Regions from separate parts of the Paenibacillus sp. P4_E11 genome, predicted to be linked through region 1. Evidence: riboswitches for the same ligand, from Rfam matches in the RefSeq annotation. Region 1 holds a riboswitch; the other holds the start of a gene.
What was found. Region 1 has a riboswitch for thiamine pyrophosphate ahead of AC1DWB_RS08305 (ThiF family adenylyltransferase). Riboswitches for the same ligand answer to the same signal wherever they lie in the genome.

Region 1 (8,595 bases):
TCCCCGATATCTTTCTTAATTGCATCTTGAATCAGCGTGACTTTGTTGCCTTCCTTCTTATAATGAACGCCTTCTTTACCTACGTTCGCCAGAAGGTAGCCATCTGGGGTTGCAAGCCAATCTAAAATTTCGATGGTACGTTCGATCTTCTTAGGATCTGTCTTGGCATTGAATAAGAACGGAACGCCTGGAAGCGGTTCGTACGCGACTGGCAAATCACCAGCAACGTGGAATGCTGCAAACTCGGCTTTCTGGTTCCCGGTCACTTCACGGGTCTTCTTCTGTGTACTGTTATTCGTGTTGTCAAATGCAATGTCACGTACACCAGAGTAGAAAATCCCTACTTTACCTTGTTGAACTTTGGTAGCTGCATCGCCTGCTTTGTTGAGAAACCAGTCCGGATCGACAACTTTCAGATCAAGCGTTTTACGAATATCATCAATTACTTTGGCCGTACGCAAGTTCGTTCCGCTATCGATGAAATTATTGTCTTTGTCGATGAAGAATCCTGGTACCAAGCCATTCTTATACCATTCCGGGAAATCACCAGTGATTGACGTACCTGAACCGGCTGTTGTAAAACCATACGTGTCATTCTTACCGTTGCCATCTGGATCGTTGAACGTAAACGCCTTCATAACCGCGATCATTTCATCATAATTGGTAGGCACTTTCAGCTTCAAGTTAGGATCCTTTGCATTCAATGCATCAATCCAGTCTTTCCGCACATAATAGGACGCATAGGAGGTTTTCTCGAACGGTACTGGAGCGCGCATGAACTTGCCGCCCACTTGGTAACGCTTCATTTCTACATCGCTTACCCATTTGAAATAATTCGGCATTTTAGCCGGTGTTACGTAATTGGTCAGATCCGCCAGTACGCCGTCTGTCACATACTTGGTCGTTGCAGTACCTTCCGCTTGGAACATATCCGGTGCGCTGCCTGACGCAATCATCGTATTCAGCTTATTGGTGAAATCCGGTCCAATGGACATGAAATCCAGCTTGATCTCGACATTGAACTTCTCTTCAATTGCTTTCTTAATGAAATCTTTATCACCGCTAGGAAGACTGGAAGTATTGGTAGGAACGCCTACCATCCAGGTAAGGCTGAGCTTTTCCTTAGTAGGTGCAGCAGATTTAGTAGGCTCATTAGACTTGGCTGGCGTAGGTGTGGCAGTATTGGTCTTGCTGCTGCAAGCGCTTAATACAAGTGCAGACGCCATAGTCAATAAGATAGCTTGATTCATTCTCTTCAATGCGACGACCTCCCTAGGATACTTGCTTTAAAATTCGATTTCAGCAAACGCTTTCATTACATCCAAAAATACAGTGTGGTTTACTTCACCTCCCGATGGAATTAACTACGGTCAGCTTACTCAGTGTTTCAATGGCTTTCAATCGCAATTCGTTTATCTGTATATTACCTGTATAAAATTACACCTAGATATATCCTGTTACTATCCTGTATGTATCTATTATATAGCATAAAAGTTCGTCTAAGCAACCACCTTTTTTTCATGTTAGGTTCTCTGCCACGAGCCTAGCACTGCCCGAACCTTCGAAAAGCCGCTGTAATCACACTTTTGGTGCGTAGACTTTATGTGGATTTGTATCAAATTACCTGTTCCATCCGAGTTAATCGGTACGAATTGAACGGCTCGGTTCATAGATTCCATAGATTCACGCTCAATATTTTCCAAACGAACATAGTTCGATGCTAGTTCTACTTCGATGTTGCGAGGCCTACTATATGAATCAAGCGGAGCATCCGTATCTATCACGCTTTCGAGTTGAATGCCCTGAAGGTAGATTGGAATACTGGTCCATTGTGCGGCAAAGTGGTGTGCGAGTGACTGGAATCCGCTTCTGGATGGATGAACGTCATCGACGAATAAACCAGGGTTAACACCGATTCCACGCTCGTGATCCTTAGACCATTCATAGAAGTCTACTACAGTAGCACCATATGCTGGTAGATGCTCACTCATCCATGTGTTCAACCTGCGAATCTGATCACGCCAAGCTGGAGTAGCGGCATTATGTTCACCCATATTGGAAAATATGCTGAGAATGCCATGCTCCTTCGCACTCTTCGCCATATGAATCCAATAACGTTGGATGAAGGCGTCATCGCGATTCTGGAACACATCGTTAATTCCCGCAACGATAAATAAGGCGTAGGGCTTGCCTTCCAGTGTTTTCGCACCACGGCTGTCTCCCAGCTCGATGGTTTCCCCTAACACATCACGACGCCATCTCGCCCAGATCTCATCGGTCCGCTGACCGCCAATCCCGTGATTGTACCAATGCAGCCCCGTAATCGTTCCCAGTTCATAAGACAACTGACCCGGTACATTGTTATGCTCGGGACTGAACCCAGGTGCACCATCTACTTGCATTCTGCTTCTAGTTTGGGGAGAACCCGCACTAATGCTGTCTCCGATCACGACCCCGAATGGGAGACGGAACTGGAAGGCAGAATGCGTCTCCCCATCAGCCCCAATGGGCTCCAGCCAACAAGCAGCACGATTATGGACCGTACTGATGAGGCCGTTAGGTTGGTTGATCGACCCATAGGGTTGCGTTTCCTTTTGCTCTGCGAATAAGGTTACTAGTTTGCGCATACGACTGCCCCCTAATCTGAACTGAAAAAAGATGCTCTATGGCTATTATTTTACTTCATTATTTGATCATAAACCATGCCATTTTCCTTCTCTTGTAAGCCAACAATTAACTGCTCCTTCCTCTATTCACCGAACATTGACAAACTCGGACCGGCGTTGTAAGGTGGAAGTAATTGAAACGACCATCGCTTGGCGGAGCATTGAAGAGCCGTCAGCATTGTCACTGGGGGAGCCTGAATAATCGCGGGCTGAGATGAAGACACGTATGCTTCGAACCCTTTGAACCTGATCTGGTTGATGCCAGCGTAGGGAAGTGGAGCAAGGCGCAACCGCGCCTGCATGATAATTGACATGTATCCGCCCCTACTGAGGGCGGATTTTTTTATTACCTTTCCTGGAGGAATACTCATGAGCTCGAACGCTTCATTCGAACGTTATTCCCGGCAAATGCTGTTCGCCCCCATCGGGGTGGACGGTCAGAACAAGCTCGCTGCCGCCTCCGTCCTTATCGTAGGAATGGGAGCGCTAGGAACCGTGCTTGCCAACCATATGGCGCGTGCTGGTGTCGGCCACGTACGGTTCGTGGATCGTGATTATGTGGAAGCGAGTAACTTGCAGCGGCAAATGCTGTATGACGAGGAAGATGTGCGGCAATCACTGCCCAAGGCTATAGCAGCGGAACGTAAGCTCGCTCTGATCAACTCCTCCGTTCGTCTAGAACCGATCGTATCCGACGTGACAGCAGCGAATGCAGAGCAGCTTGTTGCGGGAATGGACCTCGTGTTGGACGGCACCGACAATTTCCACACCCGCTTCATTATGAATGATGTCTGCTTCAAGCATCGAATCCCGTTCGTATACGGCGGTGCTGTCGGATCTAGGGGCATGAGTGCCATCTTCGTCCCAGGGACTACGCCCTGCTTACGATGCTTAATCCAACCGGGCGAAGGCACAGCTGAGACTTGTGATCGGATCGGTGTGCTCTCTCCTGTCGTCGATATCGCGGCCTCTTATCAGTCGGTTGAAGCTCTTAAGTTGCTTGTCGGCGCTGAAAGTGCACGGAGGAACAGCTTGCTTACATTCGACGTATGGAACAACTACCATTATGAAATGAAATTCGGCACCCCGCTTCCGGATTGCCCGACTTGCGGCACGCATCAATACCCTGCCCTCCAGCTGAATGAAGCGGAGGAGGTCGCATCGTTATGCGGACGTGAGACGGTACAGTTCCGATTGGCTTCCTCGTTCGATCTGGACGAATGGGAGCGTAAGCTGTCCGGTACTGCAGTCGTGGAACGTAATCCTTTCTTGTTAAAAGCATTTCTGAGCGAAGGCGAGCGGATCGTATTGTTCCGAGATGGCCGAGCGCTCGTGCAAGGAACGGATGATCCGGTCCGAGCCAAAACGTTGTACGCCCGCTATATCGGTATGTGAGAGGAGCAGATGAGATGAAAGAATTCAAACTATACGTCATCACCGGGGAAATGTTTCACCCTGGACGCGAGATGCTGGAAGTGATGGAACAAGCGATTGTCGGTGGAACGGACATTATCCAATTGCGGGACAAATCGAATTCCAAGCGGGTCGTGCTAGAGAAAGCACTCGGCTTACGAGAGTTGACTCGGCGGTATGGGGTCACATTTATCGTGAACGACCATATTGATATCGCACTTGCTGTTGATGCCGACGGCATTCATCTGGGTCAAGATGATCTGCCAATCGCTGAAGCTCGCCGCATTGTCGGGCCGGACAAATGGATCGGCATCTCGACGCATGCGATCGAAGAAGCAAGGGAAGCCGAGCGGGAAGGCGCCGATTATATCGGAGTCGGACCAGTGTTCGCGACGAAGAGCAAAGTTGACGTAGTCGCCCCGGTATCGACCGATTACGTACGGCAAGTTGCGAGTGAGATTCGAATCCCCTTCGTGGCAATAGGCGGCATCAAGCTTCACAATATAGATCAAGTGTTGGAGGCTGGGGCGACGCGTATTTGTGCTATCAGTGAGATTGTCGGCAGCTCTGACGTGCAAGGGACATGTGCCGCATTTCTCGATCGAATCAACAGTGCCGCGTACAGGAGGAACTGACATGGAACTTTGGGTGAACGGGGCAAGAAGAACGACATCCGTCCGTACCGTCGAGGGGCTGCTCCAGGAGTACGGGATGGAACGCAAGCTCGTCGTCGTAGAGATTGACGGCGTCATCGTGCCACGGGAACAGTGGCCTACAACCGAGTTAAGCGAAAGCATGAAGATTGAGCTTGTACATTTTGTCGGAGGAGGCTGAGTTCACGATGACCATTCAAGATCAGTTAATAATAGCAGGGAAAGCGCTCAGCTCCCGATTCTTCCTGGGAACCGGACGCTACCCGAATCCTTATATACAGAAGCAAGCCATTGCAGCGTCCGGAGCAGAGGTGCTCACGTTCGCCATTCGCCGTATTAATCTGGATTCGCCGGAGGACGATTCCATCCTCCAGCATCTGGAAGAACGGACCTATACGTTCCTGCCGAACACGTCTGGTGCGAAGACCGCTGAGGAGGCTGTCCGGCTAGCTCGATTAGCTCGGGCATCCGGCTTGAGCGATTGGATCAAGGTCGAGATCAGCGCGTCCGAGAAGACGCTGCTTCCCGACCCGATCGAAACGCTGAGAGCTACCGAGATCCTAGCGCGCGAAGGGTTTGTTGTCCTGCCCTACACGTCAGACGATCCGGTGCTGTGCAAGCGGCTAGAAGAAGCGGGTGCGGCAGCTGTCATGCCCGGCGGCTCGCCGATCGGCACAGGGCTTGGCATTCTGAATCCGTACAATCTCGGATTAATCGTGGAAGAAGCCCGCGTCCCGATCATCGTCGACGCCGGACTCGGTTCAGCCATGGACGTAGCCCAGGCGATGGAGCTTGGTGCAGGCGGCGTGCTCATGAATACGCCAGTCGCGAAGGCCAAGGATCCGGTTCGCATGGCGGAAGCCATGAAGCTTGCCATTAACGCCGGACGGCTGTCTTATATGGCTGGACGCATACCGAAGAAGCGGTATGCTTCCGCTAGCAGCGGCGGCGAAGAATGGGTGTTGAAGTAAGATGGCTGAACATTGGCTAGTTATTGGCGGCGGCGTGATTGGACTCTCGTGCGCCTATGAGCTGCGCAAGCGAGGATATGAAGTAACCGTCGTCGAGCAGGACAGCTGCGGTGGACAAGCTTCCGGCGCCGCTGCGGGGATGCTGGCTCCGTTCTCGGAGAACAGCGAGCAGCCGGACGCTTTCTTCGAGCTGTGTCTGGATAGCTTACGGTTGTATGAGAATTGGCAGCAAGAAATTCGCGAGGTGTCCGGGATGGAATTCGAATACTCCCGCTCCGGCAGCTTGTATGCATACTTCCACGAAGCAGATCGTCTTGCTATGGAATCCCGCCGGTTATGGCAGCAGCCCTATGGAGCAGATGCTGAACTTGTGACTGGCGAGGAATTGTTCCGTCTCGAGCATGGGTTATCCCGCAACGCGATTGGAGCGTTGCACTATCCGAATGAGTCGCATGTATATGCGCCGCATTTTGTCAAAGCCTTGGAGCAGGCATGCCGAAATATTGGGGTGAGCATTCGCGACCATGCAGGTGCACTCACGATGGAGGAGGCGGAGTTTGGAGCCAGCGTACGGGTTGGACTTGCTTCTGGCGAATATGTGTCAGGTGATCGAATGGTACTCTGTACTGGAGCTTGGTCCCAGCAGTGGGAGGAAGCCTGGGGGGTGAATGTCCCGGTGTACCCGATAAGGGGACAAATCTGTGCTTACGACTCGTCGCTAGTCGGTGATGTGCACCATATGGTCTTCTGCAGCCAAGGATATGTGGTCAGTAAAACGAATGGAACCCTCGTGTGCGGTGCGTCCGAGGATGTGGCCGGCTTCGACACGTCGGTCACAGCCAAGGGTCTTGCCCGATTGCAGAGCTGGAACGGCAAGCTCCTTCCATCGCTTAACGACCACACTCCATTCCACCAGTGGGCCGGGTTGCGGCCAGCTACCCAGGATGGGTGGCCGCTGATCGGGTCAGTTCCGCGATCGAAGGCTGTTCTATTCGCTGTCGGGCATTACCGCAACGGCATCCTGCTCAGTCCAGCTACAGCGATGCTGATAGGCGATCTGGCTGACGGAAGTCCAACATCGTATAGCGAGACGAAACTGATGCAATATGGTCGGGCATTCGCTCCGAATCGCTTCACATAAAGACCTGATCTGATTCAGGCAAATTTATTAAATAAGGAGCACGCCGCTATATGGATCCAACTGTTCATATCCCAAGGGCGCTGACAATAGCCGGATCCGATTCCGGCGGCGGCGCGGGTATCCAAGCCGACCTCAAGACGTTCCAGGAGCTGGGCGTGTTCGGTATGAGCGCCATTACGGCGATTACGGCACAGAATACGCTTGGCGTTCAGCATGTGTTCGCGCTTCCGGCGGCAATCGTCGAGCAGCAGCTTGATTCTGTGCTGTCCGATATCGGAACAGACGCAGTCAAGACAGGTATGCTGTTCTCCGCGGAGTTGATCCGACTCGTCGCCCGTAAAATCGCTGAATATGGCGTCAGCCAAAGTCTGGTCGTCGATCCGGTCATGATCGCTAAGGGCGGGGCAACCTTGTTACAGCTAGAAGCCGTGCAGGCGCTGCGCGATGAGCTGTTGCCGCTCGCTGCCGTCGTGACACCGAACGTGCCGGAAGCTTGCGCATTGCTCGGCCTGGATGCCATCGAGGATGTCGATGGCATGATTGTGGCAGCGCAACGGCTGCACAAGCTTGGCCCGCGCTACGTGCTGCTGAAGGGCGGGCACCTCGACGGCGACGAAGCCGTGGACGTGCTGTTCGACGGGTCGGAAGCGGCGCTGTTCCGCACGCCGCGCATCCGCACCCGGCACACGCACGGCACCGGCTGCACGACCGCCTCGGCGATTGCCGCCGGGCTAGCCCGAGGGCTGCCGATGGCTGCCGCGGTTGACGAAGCGAAGCGCTTCGTCACCGCGGCCATCGCCGCAGCCCTGCCGCTCGGGCACGGCATCGGCCCGACGAACCACGCGGCGTACCGCCGTCAACTCGAGGCGCCGCGCAGCTAGCTTGATTCGCAGGGACGAGTCGAGGCACCGCGCAGCTTGCTTGATTCACAGGGACGAGGTAAGCTCTCCTGCCTTGTTCCTGCCCCCTCGCTTCCTGCCTCAGCCTCTGCGTCCTGCGCCCTACTTCCTGCCCCCGCTTCCCGCTTCCTGCCTCCTTCTCTCCTACCTCTGCGGTTCGACCGTGGGCCAATAAGGTAACTGAGTTCTCTTATTTACTACTACCACCCCAAACATCTGGAAATAAGAGAACTGTGTTCTCTTATTTCTGTTATATGTGCCCCGTCTATCCCGATTTGCCGAAATAGGAGAACTCAGATCTTCTATTTCGGCAAAGATAGGCAGTGTCTGGCGAATAAGGTAACTGAGTTCTCTTATTACTTAGCCCGACTCCCAACCCCCTACTCGTTCTTTCGCCTCCGTCGGTAATCAAATCGACCTTCACTGACCACCTGATTCACAAGCCGCTGGAGCGGCTGCTGCTGTAAGCAGGCTCGGGCAATTCTCTCGCGATCTGCTCCACCTGATAACCGAAACCGAAGCCTCCAATCGTATGCAGCTTGACCGTTCCATCCTGCCTCCGATACAAGCCCGGATGAACAACGGCTTCAGGCAGCGAAGCATCGGGATAAAACTGCATCCCGTTCGTCTCCACGCCCATAATCGTTCCAGCGTAGTAAGCCAGCAGCAGATGCGGAATTTGCGCCAGCATCGGATTGGTCAAATCCTGCACCATTAGCGTCATGCCATGCGCTTTGGCCCAGCAAAGACTGAGCAATGCTCCTGTCTGGGTTTTGCATGTCTTCAAGGCGACTCCCGTCCAGCCCAGCTCTCGCCCCAGTTTCACGAGCTCCCAATCATGGGCACTCTCGT
Region 2 (12,414 bases), on a different contig from region 1:
AGACGCTGCGGCTCGTGGTGAAGCTGCACTATTATGAAGATATGCCGCTCAAGCAAATCGCGGAGGTGTTAGAAACGCCGGAGGGAACAATCAAGTCAAGACTTCACCGGGCTCGCTTGCTACTAGCCGAATACCTCCAAGGACCTGACGAAAGGAAGATCAGCTATGAATCCTGTTAACATAGATATAGAACTAACGAAGCTGCTGAGGAACAGTCCAGCCGAGATGCCGGAGTTAGTCCTGAGCCGGATCGATCAAACGTTGGAGCATCTGCCTGCACGGCAGCACAGCAAGAAACCGGTTCGAACGGTCCTATGGGCATCCACAGCCGCGGCTATGGTGGCAGGCTGCATCGTCGGATCGGCCTTCGTCTCTCCTAATTTTGCCATGGCTTTGCGACAGGTGCCCGGGTTGGAATCGGTGTTCCGCATCGTAGGCGATTTGGGGCTGAAGACGGCAGATGAGCGTGGCCTCGTATCGAACATTAACCAGTCGGTTACGGATCAGGGAATCACTCTGCGAATCTTGGAAACGATGTATGATGGGTCCCGGCTAACGGTCGGATATGTGCAGGAATCGCCTGGCGGCATTCAAGAGCTGGATGACGTGGAATATGCCATCAATGGGACGCCTATGCATTTTCCAGGCAGCGGCTCGGGCAGCCGGATTGACGATCACACGTATGCGGGCGTGCTGAATATAACGCCGGAGAAGGAGCTGCCTGACAAATTCCGGCTCACGGTAACCGTCCAACGCATCGGAACGACGGATGGTCGCTGGCAGTTCAGCTTCCCAGTTCGTAAGATGGCGTCCAGCAACAAAGTCGTCATTCCCATGACGACCCGAACAGCGGGCGACCTTACCCTGACGGTGAACAAAATAACGTTCACTCCGAGTGCAACCGAGCTGAATCTACAGATTAAGCAGCCGAAGCAAGTCCAGCGATTCATCGACTACGAGCTTGTGGACGACAAAGGTGCCGTGTTCGAACGCCGAGGAGGAAGTGGCGGTGGACGAACCGAAGGCGACGATGAAATCATGGACTTCAAGCAAATGTTCGGTCCGGTCCAAGACGTTCCCAAGACGGTCACGGTTCGACCTATCCTAAACACGCTTACGACCGAACCTCTGAAAGAAACTAGAGTTGCCTTGGAACAAGCACCCGATGAAAGCCACCCTCTCTTACTATCTCAAGGACCTAGCGGATCGCTGAAGATCACGCAGGTGGAGTATCGCAAAGACAAGACGTTGATCCATTACCAGACCGAAGGAGTCCAACCTTTCATGCAGAGTACGCAGCTATGGATGGAGGACGAATCCGGAAAGAAGCATATGCGGTTGGATAAGCCTACCGAGACGGTAGATCCGATCCACTACAAATTCATACGTGAATTTCCAGCCTTCCGCCCGGATCAGAAGCTCACTGTCGTAACGAGAGAGCTGCCTGTTCCGAATTATATCAAGGAATTGGAGATGACCATTCCGATAGCCCCGTAAGACGACAACGAGCTCAGCGCTCTCTTAGACATAAGAGAGCGCTGAGCTCGTTGTTTGTTTAATTAGCCATCCAGCATAGCTGCCTGGCGTTTATAGTGATCCTCAATTACAAGGCAGGCCATAGCTTCCACAACCGGAACAATTCTGGGGCATATACATGGGTCATGCCTGCCTTCAGTAACAATGACTCGCTCTTCCCCGTTCACCCCTATGGTTGATTGCGGAACGGTTATGGAGGAGGTCGGTTTAACCGCCACGCGGAACACAATGTCTTGACCTGTGCTGATTCCACCGATAATCCCACCGGAGTGATTGCTTATGAATCCAGAGGCATCCATGGCATCGTTATGTTCACTCCCGAGCATGCGGGCAGCCGCGAAACCTTCCCCGAACTCAATCCCCTTGATCGCTCCAATCGAGAGCATCGCCTTCGCCAAGTCCGCATCGAGCTTATCGAAGACAGGTTCGCCCAAGCCAGCAATCGCGCCTCTTATCCGGCATTCGACGATACCTCCGCAGCTATCCCCCTTGCTCGCGAGCGTTTCAATCATCGCTATCATCTCGTTCGCCGCTGCCGGATCGCATGCTCGGACCGCGTTACGTTCAATCTCATCCTCGTCAAAAGCAGTACATGCAATGCCGCCAATCTCTTGCGTATAAGCGACGACACTGATCCCTCGACGTTCAAGCAGCTTACGGGCCACTGCTCCAGCGGCTACTCTACCTGCCGTTTCTCTACCTGAAGCTCGACCGCTGCCACGATGATCCCGAATGCCGTATTTCTTCACATAAGTAAAGTCGGCATGTCCCGGGCGAAAAGCGAATTGGATGTCATTGTACGCCTCCGGTCTCATGTCCTTATTGTATAAGATAACGAACAACGGCGTTCCCGTTGTCTTCCCTTCATACATACCGGAGAGAATGCTTACAAGATCATATTCTTTTCTAGGTGAAGTAACCGAGGATTGCCCCGGCTTTCTTCGATCCATCTGCACTTGGATATAGGCAGGATCGAGTTCAACACCAGGCGTCACCCCATCGATAATGACACCGACCGCCTCACCATGCGACTCACCGAATGTGGTCACTCTGAACATCTCGCCGAATGAATTCCCGGCCATACGACCACCTCCTCTAGGGGACTTTTCCTTTTCTACTATCATAACGACTGCGTTGTGATAGTAGAAATTGAAATTCCCGATCCTAGCCATAGAGAGATTCTATGCCATCTAATGCGCAAAACAAAAACGAAGCAGTTCTCACCGCTTCGCCTTTCCATTCCCGCTATCATATTTGGCGCGCTTCTCCTTCAGCAGCCTGAACATCTCCAGACTGTCCTTCAGATGGTTCGCCTCATCTGGTGTGAGCTCCTCCATCTGACCGTCAATATACACTTTCGCTTTCCCGTACGGTTCATCCGATACCGGCTTCAGCTCGCCCAGGAGCAGCCAGTCCAGCGAAACATCGTAGAGTTGGGAAATTTTTTGCAGGGTATCGTTATCGGGTTGCGATTTATCATTTTCATACTTCGAAATCGTCGTAAAATTCAATCCGAGGATCTTTGCAACTTCGTGCTGCGTCATTCGTTTGCTGTTACGGGCTTTCTTCAATCGGGCGCCGAATGTCATGCCAGTCTCACCTCTGACCCCCAGTATAAAACATTTGAAATATCTTCAAAATAATGTTGAAGATTATTCTATTGTTAGGTTATAATTTGAAATATATGCTAGTATTATATGGAAATTCCTGATGGTTTCCATCAAAAAAGGAGAGCGCTCATGTTATTTATGTCTGTGAACGACCCCATGTTCAGATGGGTCCTACTCGCTGGCCTTCTGACATTTGCATTGTGCATCGTATTGGAAATTCGTATGAGACGCCAGCGCAAGCACAAGAGACAGCAGCCAGTTGAACGTAACAGACACCAAGATCCTACTAAGAGAATGTAGCAAGGTACGTCTTTACTATCCCAGTTAGGAGGACGATGCATGCGGTCAATCTTCGGTAATCAGGCCTTTGCATTCGCATGGTTGCGTAACTCGGCCCAGGACGATAGCGAGAGGCGTCAAGAGTTATTGAACTTGGAAGAAGCGATGAGGGAGGCACTTCATCAGAAGGATGTGCTCGAACTTGCATACGCATCAGGACATTGGACGGAGTGGGCCTTACCTGTTGTGAACCGGATTACATCAGTCGATATCGCCTATTCAGCGATGGACTATGATTTGGCAACGATTCCTGGTCACTACAATGCAGGGTTGGGGAATTTCTGGCTATCTCGAACTCCAGAGCTTCAGATTAGAAGTGTATTGAACGCTTTGCATGAACGGATCAGCTATGGAGCGACCGTCTTCATGGCTGACCAAGTACATGCAGATTGGAACGGAGGTGAATTGATACAACAAAGCTCGAATCCCTATGTGTTGGAGGATCAGCTGCTGGAATACTTCGGTCCTTATACGAAGGAACTTCATCTTCACATGGGCAAATGCTTCTGGTATGTTATTTACGAAGCATTCCCCTGCAAAGGGAGAAGAAACTGACGATCACTAAGGGCCGAGGAGAATACATACTACCATGACGACGATGGATACGCATGAAGAGCAACTTGATATTTATGATGAAAGTGGTGTTCATCTTGGTGTTGCCGCTCGAAGTGTTGCGCATGCCAAGGGTTACTGGCACCAGACGTTTCATTGCTGGATCTTGAAGCGTGAGCATGGCGAGGAATGGTTGCTATTTCAGAAACGGCACTCCAACAAAGATACGAATCCGAACAAATTCGACATCACATCCGCCGGACATCTGCTAGCTGGAGAAATGATAGCGGATGGTATCCGAGAGCCTCAGGAGGAGCTCGGCATCGATGTCACGATGGACGAGCTGATCCCCCTCGGTGTCGTGCGATATGAACAACAAACGGCCCATATTGTGGACCGGGAGTTGTGCCACGTGCACCTGCTGTTCTGCGATCTACCTTTCGAGGCTTACCGGCCTCAACTGGACGAAGTAGCTGGGTTGGTGCAGATCCGCTTGTCGGATGCGCTAGCTCTATTCCAGGGAAATGCGGACGAGGTGTTGGCTTCTGGAGTAGAATGGCAGGAGGACAGCGGAATACGTAGAGATGTACAGTACATGCTGCAACCAGATGACTTCGTCGCTCATGGCAGCTACTACGTATCGATGCTGGAGCAAATCTCTCAGTTGGCACAGAAGTGAAATAACGTCCTTCAATGCGCTCGGCGCTCGGTTTGGCGGATCGTACTTCAAGTTTATCGGAACCGTCGATTTGGAGTCGAATTATTCAAGAGGGAACATCATTCCGCTATCCTCCCAATTTCATTCGATTTCAACTCTGAGGAGGAACGTCATTCCGCTATGAGCTTGGTTTCCAGTCGAAATGTAGGTGAAAAGCCGAAATAGCGGAATGACGTTCTCTTCCGTCCCTCTTTTCGCACAAATTAGCATAACATAGGGGAATCTCGTTCCCATAAGCCAAGTCATCCTCTCCTGTTCCACAGAAGATCCTCTGGTACAGGCGTTTCGTTAGGCGCTTGGGGACACCCTTATGCAGGGCTCTAGGAACTTAAACTCTAATGATAAATGGACGGATTCGTAACCGAATCCGTCCATTTAGCTTCCTAACCGGATAACGTTGCCCGGAAGCTCATAGCTGCTAGCCTGCCACAACTCGCCTTGATTGTTCTGCGCAGCCAGCCGCTGATAGGCTTTCTCGGCCAACAGCTTCATCGGCTGCTCATACACCGTGATCGAGTAGTTCACCATCTCCGGAAGATAATCGATTGCGGACAATGCATTACCTTCGAGTCCCTGGTTGTGCAGATACTTGGCAGCAGCCAATCCGATCGGACCATTGCAACACAGTATCCCCGCGGGCAACACTTGCTCTTGCCGGAGCCGCTCCAACAGAAGGAACGTCTCCCGCTCAACCTCTCCTCCCCACGGGATCGTGTAGATGCGTCCTTCGCCTCCGCTCACTTCCTGGAAAGCCCGTTCCCTCATCAGCTCACTCGGAAGAGCCATCCCATGATACCCGATGAAGATGATATTCGCTTGATCGCGCGTTCGCATCTCCTCATACAGCGACACCACCGCATGATGATTATCTACGCAGACGATATCCGCGACATCGGTCTCGTACATCTGATCGAAGAACACCATATTCACGCCAACTGACCTCAACCGCTTCAGCAGAGCAAAGTCTATCTGTTCCGTCTGCGGCCAAAACACGATATTGCGGATGTTTTTCTTAACTAGCCGAAAGAACAGCTCTTCGGATTGAAGCGCACGACCTTGAAAATCCTGCTTGAATAAAACGAGGGAACCGTTCTCCTCTGCCGCTCGTTCGAAATGCTCCATAAAGGAGGAAAAAAAAGGATTGTGAACAGCGGCAACCAGGGCGATCAGATCGAGCGAGCTCTGGAATCCTCCCTTGCGTCGGGCAACTACAGTTCCCTGGCCTTGCACACTCGCAATGAGGCCTTCCTTCTTCAGTTCGTCCAATGCCTTGCGCACGGTCACGCGGCTAAGCTCGTAAGTCTCACACAGCTCATGCTCGGTCGGAAGCACGAATCCGTTCGTATACGTACCGGCTATAATATTTTTCAACAGTTGGTCTTTCAGTGTGAGATACAACGCCATCTGGCTACAACCAGCCTTTCACTCTACATGCTTCCTATTGGAACACAAATCGAAACTCAGCGCAACAGCCTCCTAACGGTTCAGGTCTAATCTGCGTCTTGGTTCTATACCTCGTCTGTGCTGCTGATATGATCCTCGGGCGACAATCTGGCGAAACGTTCGGTCGGTATGACCCCTTGCGGGTTATGCTGGAACTCGTCTACTCCGCGAACCAGATAAGCTTTGAACTGGGGAGCTTTTGACAGGTCACAGCGTACATTCGTACCGGAATAGCGGACCGTTAACCCAATTCTCCAACGATCCGAGGTATTGGCCGGAGAGCCGTGCACAATCGCATCATCGTGTAGCGACACTTGCCCGGCTTTAATAACAAGCGACTGGGCATCCGCTTCATTGAAAGTACCCTGCTCCAGCTCAAGCGTTAGCACGGAATCGCCGGATATACTCTTATGCTTGATCAGCCCCGCCTTATGGCTGCCCGGAATGACCTGCATCGCCCCATTGTCCAAACCTACATCAGTAAAAGCCAGCCAGATCGTTACCGAGTTATGAGGGTGCAGCGGCCAATAATAGGCATCCTGATGCCAAGCTACGGTGTCCTTCGTGTTCGGTGCTTTGGCAAAAAATTGTGAGCCCCACATATAGAAGTTAGGTCCGAGTATGCCTTCCACATAATCCAGAATCCGCGGATGCGTGCAAACATCGTATAACCAACGGCTGGACATATGCCACTCGCGGATGACCATCATTTTCTCGTCTCCTTGAAGATGAGCCATCAGCTCCTGCAGCTCTGCATTCAGCTTCACCATCTCGTCTTCACTGAATGCCGGCGGCAGTCCGATCAAGTAGCCTCTGTCTTTGTAGGATTGCTTTTGCTCTTGGGATAACTGGTAACGATCCATAAATAAGATCACTCCTCATAATTTGTATTATTATATAATACAAATTTATCATAAGTCATCATTTCTGTCTCGTCAATTGTTTTCAAGCAGGACAAAGAAACCTAGCCAACGATGACTAGGTTTCTTCGAATGCAGACGTAACCGCTAAGACATCCGGTACTCCCTTATTACATGCAGGAGCAGCCGATACAACCCGTATAACCCCAAATACGAACTTGCCCATAGAAACAGGCCGTTGTGCAATATCTTATGGACATCGGTCGTAAAAATAGTACCGTTAGCAATTGATTGTTCCACGACAAGTGCAATCTTCCCTGCCACAACAAAAGCACATAGTACCGCTAACACTTCCATCGCGATCTTGATTTTGAAGGAGAACCATTGCAAGCCTAGCAGAATGAACGGGAACACGATGGTGCCCGCCACGATCAGGAATGTCATGCCTATCACCTCGTTACAAGCATGGACACTTTTCCTCTCGCTAATACGGGTATGCTCCTGCGACTAGATCGGCCATTTCTCCAACCGATAGGCCATTTCCCAGAAGCTGTACTCATACTGGCTGCTGATGAGAAAATGACGCTTCATCCGCTCCCGATCGTATTCCGTGACTTGGGCAGCTATCGCATCCAGACGATCGATCTGCTCCTGCACGGTCTCCCGGAATCGCTCCGACCCATAAGTGCCAATCCATTCCCGATAGATCGGTTCATCAGGCGTCGCTCCCTTCAGCTTGTCGCCAATCTCCAGATACAGCCAGTAGCAGGGCAGCATGACGGCGACAATATCGCCTAGATGACCCGTATAAGCAGCTCGCAGCAAATGCGAAGTGTAAGCGTAGGCCGTCGGCGAGGGCTGGAAAGCCGCCTTCTCCTCCGACGTAATGTTCAGCAGGCGGGCGAATTTCTCGTGCATCGCCAGCTCCGTGTTGTATGTGCCCTGGATGTGCAGCGCCATCCGGCCTGATGTGTGCAGGTCATGCGCCTTGGCCGCGCCTAAGCCTTGCACTTGAGCGAAGACCGACAAGTAGTACGAGTCATTCAGAACGTAATAGCGAAAGCAATCGAGCGACAACGAGCCGTCGGCTATGCCTTGCACGAACGGATGAGCGAAGCTGGCTTCCCAGCTTGCATTCGCCTCTAGGCGAAGTTGTTCGGTGAATTTCATCTATGTTCTCTCCCCAATCTATGTGTATATTCGCTACCTATTCAACCAATTAACCCATTCAACCCGCTAACCGTTGTAACGAACGTCCGTTATCGACAAGAGTGGACTATGCCAACCTAGTTGAATCGCAATTGCACCAAGGACGAGCCAGTACACAACGAACCAAATATCAGCCTGTGAGAATCCAATCTTATAGTAATAGGTCCGGGCTCGAGCCGAAGTGAATCGCTTCGCTTCCATCGCCACGGCAATACGTTGGGCACGGCGGATCGCTTGGGCTAGCATCGGCACCGCGTACGCCTTCAGGGTTGCGAACGGCGCCTTCCAACTGCTGCGCGGCGGCACCCCCCGAACGATCAACGCGTGGCGCAGCGTCTGGAATTCCTCGAACATCATGGGCAGCAAGCGAAGGGCCGCCATGAAGCTGTATGCGTAACGAGCAGGCAGCCTCAGTTGCTGCATCAGCGAGTAGAACAACGCGACCGGTCTCGTCGTTAAGCCGAATAGCATGCCGATCAAGGCAAAGTGCAGGGACTTGAGCCCAATATGTAGCCCCCGATAGAAACTCTCTTCCGAGATACGGATCAGTCCCCATTCAAACCATGTCTTATCCCCTAAGCCATAGAACATCATGGAGGACATCGAAGATATGACCAGTATTATAGTCGGAAGACTGAACAACCCCAAGCGCTTCCCAGATTGACCGGTCGAGGTGACATATAGCAGCAGCGGAATGGCTGCTCCGTACAACAACACATTAATGTTGTGCTGAACGAGCACCGCAATGAAGATCGCCACCGCCGCAAGCAGCTTCAAGGAGGGATTGACCCGGTGCAGCCAGGTTTCACGATTCGTCCACTTTATGTCCATAGCTGCAGGCCTCCTTCTTGCTCGGTTAACGTGCTGGCATATTCGTCCACCAGCACATCCCGATCCAGTTGTCCTGCGCGAATCGTCCAGACTCTTGTAGAAAAGTGTGTGACGATATGCGGATCATGCGTGACCATCATAATTGTAGTACCGCCCTGACGGTGGCGTTCCAGCTTCTCCAGGATGGCGAATGTATTGCGCGCATCCTGACCGAATGTAGGTTCATCCAGCAGCAATACCCGGTGCTGCTTCACTGCGGTAGCCGCGACACTAAGACGTCGCTTCTGGCCGAGCGAGAGCTGGTACGGATGATGGTGACGGCGATGCGTAAGCTCGAACTCCTCCAGCGTCAGCTCTACTTGCTGTTCGATGATCGGCTTCGGGACATGAGCCGTCTGCAACGTATAGGCAATCTCCGCCTCGACGGAATTGGTGACGAACTGGTACTCCGGATTCTGGAACACGAGTGCCAGCTCACGAGCCGCAATGCCGGACTTGTGGGTAACGGCCTGTCCGAGCAAGCTATACGTACCTGTCGTATGAACGAGCTGGAGCATAGCGAGCAACAGTGTGCTCTTGCCCGCCCCGTTCTCGCCCACAATCGAGATCCACTCCCCTGAGTGTACGTGCGCTTCTTCCACGAATAGCTTCCTATTCTTCCCACGGTAAGCTGACCATTGATGAACGGATAATAACGGCTCAAGTGTAGGAATCTGATCTTGTCTACTCTGCATGAGCTGCCGATACCGTTCGCTACCCAAATAATCATCCCATATACCTGGCAGCCATATCCCATCCGTCGATAGCTCTCGCCTCATCTGCGCGAAGATGGTATCTCGAGCCCCGTCAGCGATGATCGTCGCATTCGCGTTGAACACAACGACTCGATCCACATAATCGGCTACTTCCTCGATCTTATGCTCGACGATTATCAGCGTCTTGCCCGCTGTCGCCGCCTTAAGTGTATCCCATACTTGCTTCGTCCCTGCTTCGTCCAGCAGAGCTGTAGGTTCGTCCACGAACCAGACATCCGGGTCAAGAGCCAGCACACATGCTATCGCGAGCCGCTGCTTCATCCCTTGCGACAACATCTGGATCGGGGTATGAATAGAATCGAGGCGCAAGCCCACTTGCGCAAGCAGCGCCTCGATTCTCCCTTTCATTTGGTCACGCGGCACTTGCAAGTTTTCCAATACGAATGCTAGTTCCTCATCGACATATGGCATACAGAACTGGGTATCCGGATCCTGGAATACGAAGCCCCACGAAACCGGGATCAGCTGACGCTCACTCTTGACAGGCATCTCTACTGAATTCGGAATAATCCCGGTCAACACTTGCAGCAGCGTAGACTTTCCGCATCCGCTCGGGCCGAGGAGCAGCACCTTCTCACCAACCTGCACCGACAGAGATAGATCATGGAACAAGAGCGACTCTCCACCGGGAAAAGCAAGCCTAAGTTTCTCGACTGCCGCTACTTCACTCATGGTCGATTAAGCAGATCGTAATCCGCTCGACTAGGGGGACGAACCAGATTCGTTACACCTGTCGCTTCCAGTGCTTTCACTAAGTAGTAGGCGAATACTCCACAGATCACGATGGAACCGGCCATTCGGCACACAAGAAGTAAGGTTACATTCCACACCGACAGATCGTCGATATAGTTATAGTACAAATCCATTAACAAGGAACCGACGGCCGCCGCGACTCCAGCCAGAGAAGCGACGCTGACGGAATACTTCCGATAACGAAAAGCGGCGAAGATGAGCTCTGCGAACAACCCTTGCAATACACCCGCCATGAACACGGAAACGCCCCATTCCGAACCGGTCACGAATTCGCCAGATGCAGCCGCAAGTTCTGCTAGCAGCGCTACACCTGGTTTGCGGATAATGAGGAAAGCGACCGTTGCCGCCATGAACCACATGGGGTAGATCAGTTGATCGAGTTGGAAGCCCAAGGGCTTTACCGCATAATACAGCGGGGACCATAATTTGTACACGATGCCGAACACGACGGCGATCACGATTGTGACGAGAATATCCGTCAACTTCAACTTCTTGGACATAAGAATACCGCTCCTTTGTAATGGGTTCATACGTGGTCATGGAGAGGGAACAAAAAAATCCACCTTCGCTAGAAGGTGGATGACTATTCGACAGCTGTTCGAATGAGTGCGTTCCACTTCCCTACGCTGGTACAAACCAGATCAGGTTCAAAGGGTCTAGGATGCGAGCATCCAGTCTCAGCCTTATTAGGCTCCCCCAGTGACACATTTATCTTAACATGCATTTTCTTTTTGTCAATTGCGTTGTACTAGTAATAAAATCTTATAAGTGCTTAGCCACGAAGCTCATCATAGCTTCCTCATGGAACGGGAGTCCTTCATGTCCATAATCGTGATAAATCTTAGTTTCTTTCACATCAGTTAACAGATGGTTATAGGCGGCAAAACAAGTAGAAGGCGGACAAATCAAGTCCTGCAGCGTAATCGCCATCAGTGTCTTCGCCTTAATCCGAGTAGCGAGGTTCATCCCATCGAAATAGCTGAGTGTGCGGTACACTTGCTCTTCCTTCTCATGCTCGGGGTCGTAACGGCGGAACCAGTCGATAATTTCTCTGTAAGGCCCGGCTCCGTGGTGGGCGACCGATCTTTGAAAATTACACAAGTAAGGGAACACCGGCATAGCTACCTTCGGACGAGAATCAAGCCCCGCTACGGCTAACGTCAATCCGCCGCCCTGGCTGTTCCCGCATACCGCAATCCGGGAAGCGTCGATCTCTTCACGCGAACATACGAAATCAATCGCACGTACGCAATCCAAGTAAGCTTGCTTGAAGTAATATTCATTCGGGTCCAGAATCCCTTTCGTCATATGCCCGCCTACACTTCCGGCACTGTAGGAAGCACGGTCCGGCGTGAGACCGGATTGACCGCGAGTATCCACAGTCAGCGAAGCATAACCCATAGCTGACCATTGCAGCAATTCATAGACTCGGCTGCGACTCCCGCTATAGCCGTGGTAACGTACGATAACCGGCATCGGCCGTTTTGCAAGCGCTTCCTTAGGCACGACATACCAGCCATGCACCTTCGTTCCGTCTGCACCATCATACACAATATCGTATCCGTCAACCGATGCGACCGGATAATCGATCCGAGTGAGCTGGGCATTTAATGGGATCGCGCTCGACTTCGCCAATTCCTGTTCCCAGAACGCATCGAAGTCCTTTTCTTTCGTCAAGCTAGGCTTGTACTCCCGTAGTTGTGCTAAGGGCATATCGACCAATGGCATACTAACAGCTCCTTATTCGT

Region 2: another riboswitch for thiamine pyrophosphate. It lies ahead of AC1DWB_RS09075 (ECF transporter S component); the one in region 1 lies ahead of AC1DWB_RS08305 (ThiF family adenylyltransferase).

Annotation. Positions count from the first base shown of each region.
Region 1 covers NZ_JBFUIX010000014.1:29,923-38,517, reverse strand. Annotated here, with positions in the region: gene AC1DWB_RS08315 (type 2 periplasmic-binding domain-containing protein) at 1-1,259, opposite strand, end outside; gene AC1DWB_RS08310 (SGNH/GDSL hydrolase family protein) at 1,524-2,627, opposite strand; TPP riboswitch at 2,843-2,956, shown strand; gene AC1DWB_RS08305 (ThiF family adenylyltransferase) at 3,036-4,061, shown strand; gene thiE (thiamine phosphate synthase) at 4,076-4,714, shown strand; gene thiS (sulfur carrier protein ThiS) at 4,716-4,913, shown strand; gene AC1DWB_RS08290 (thiazole synthase) at 4,921-5,703, shown strand; gene thiO (glycine oxidase ThiO) at 5,705-6,844, shown strand; gene thiD (bifunctional hydroxymethylpyrimidine kinase/phosphomethylpyrimidine kinase) at 6,895-7,725, shown strand; gene AC1DWB_RS08275 (enolase C-terminal domain-like protein) at 8,180-8,595, opposite strand, start outside.
Region 2 covers NZ_JBFUIX010000016.1:27,022-39,435, forward strand. Annotated here, with positions in the region: gene AC1DWB_RS09015 (sigma-70 family RNA polymerase sigma factor) at 1-179, shown strand, start outside; gene AC1DWB_RS09020 (DUF4179 domain-containing protein) at 166-1,497, shown strand; gene aroC (chorismate synthase) at 1,560-2,618, opposite strand; gene AC1DWB_RS09030 (helix-turn-helix domain-containing protein) at 2,757-3,125, opposite strand; gene AC1DWB_RS09035 (hypothetical protein) at 3,486-4,040, shown strand; gene AC1DWB_RS09040 (NUDIX hydrolase) at 4,075-4,716, shown strand; gene AC1DWB_RS09045 (GntR family transcriptional regulator) at 5,131-6,159, opposite strand; gene AC1DWB_RS09050 (phytanoyl-CoA dioxygenase family protein) at 6,264-7,061, opposite strand; gene AC1DWB_RS09055 (hypothetical protein) at 7,206-7,502, opposite strand; gene tenA (thiaminase II) at 7,566-8,228, opposite strand; gene AC1DWB_RS09065 (energy-coupling factor transporter transmembrane component T family protein) at 8,295-9,098, opposite strand; gene AC1DWB_RS09070 (ABC transporter ATP-binding protein) at 9,089-10,585, opposite strand; gene AC1DWB_RS09075 (ECF transporter S component) at 10,582-11,166, opposite strand; TPP riboswitch at 11,268-11,374, opposite strand; gene AC1DWB_RS09080 (acetylxylan esterase) at 11,429-12,394, opposite strand.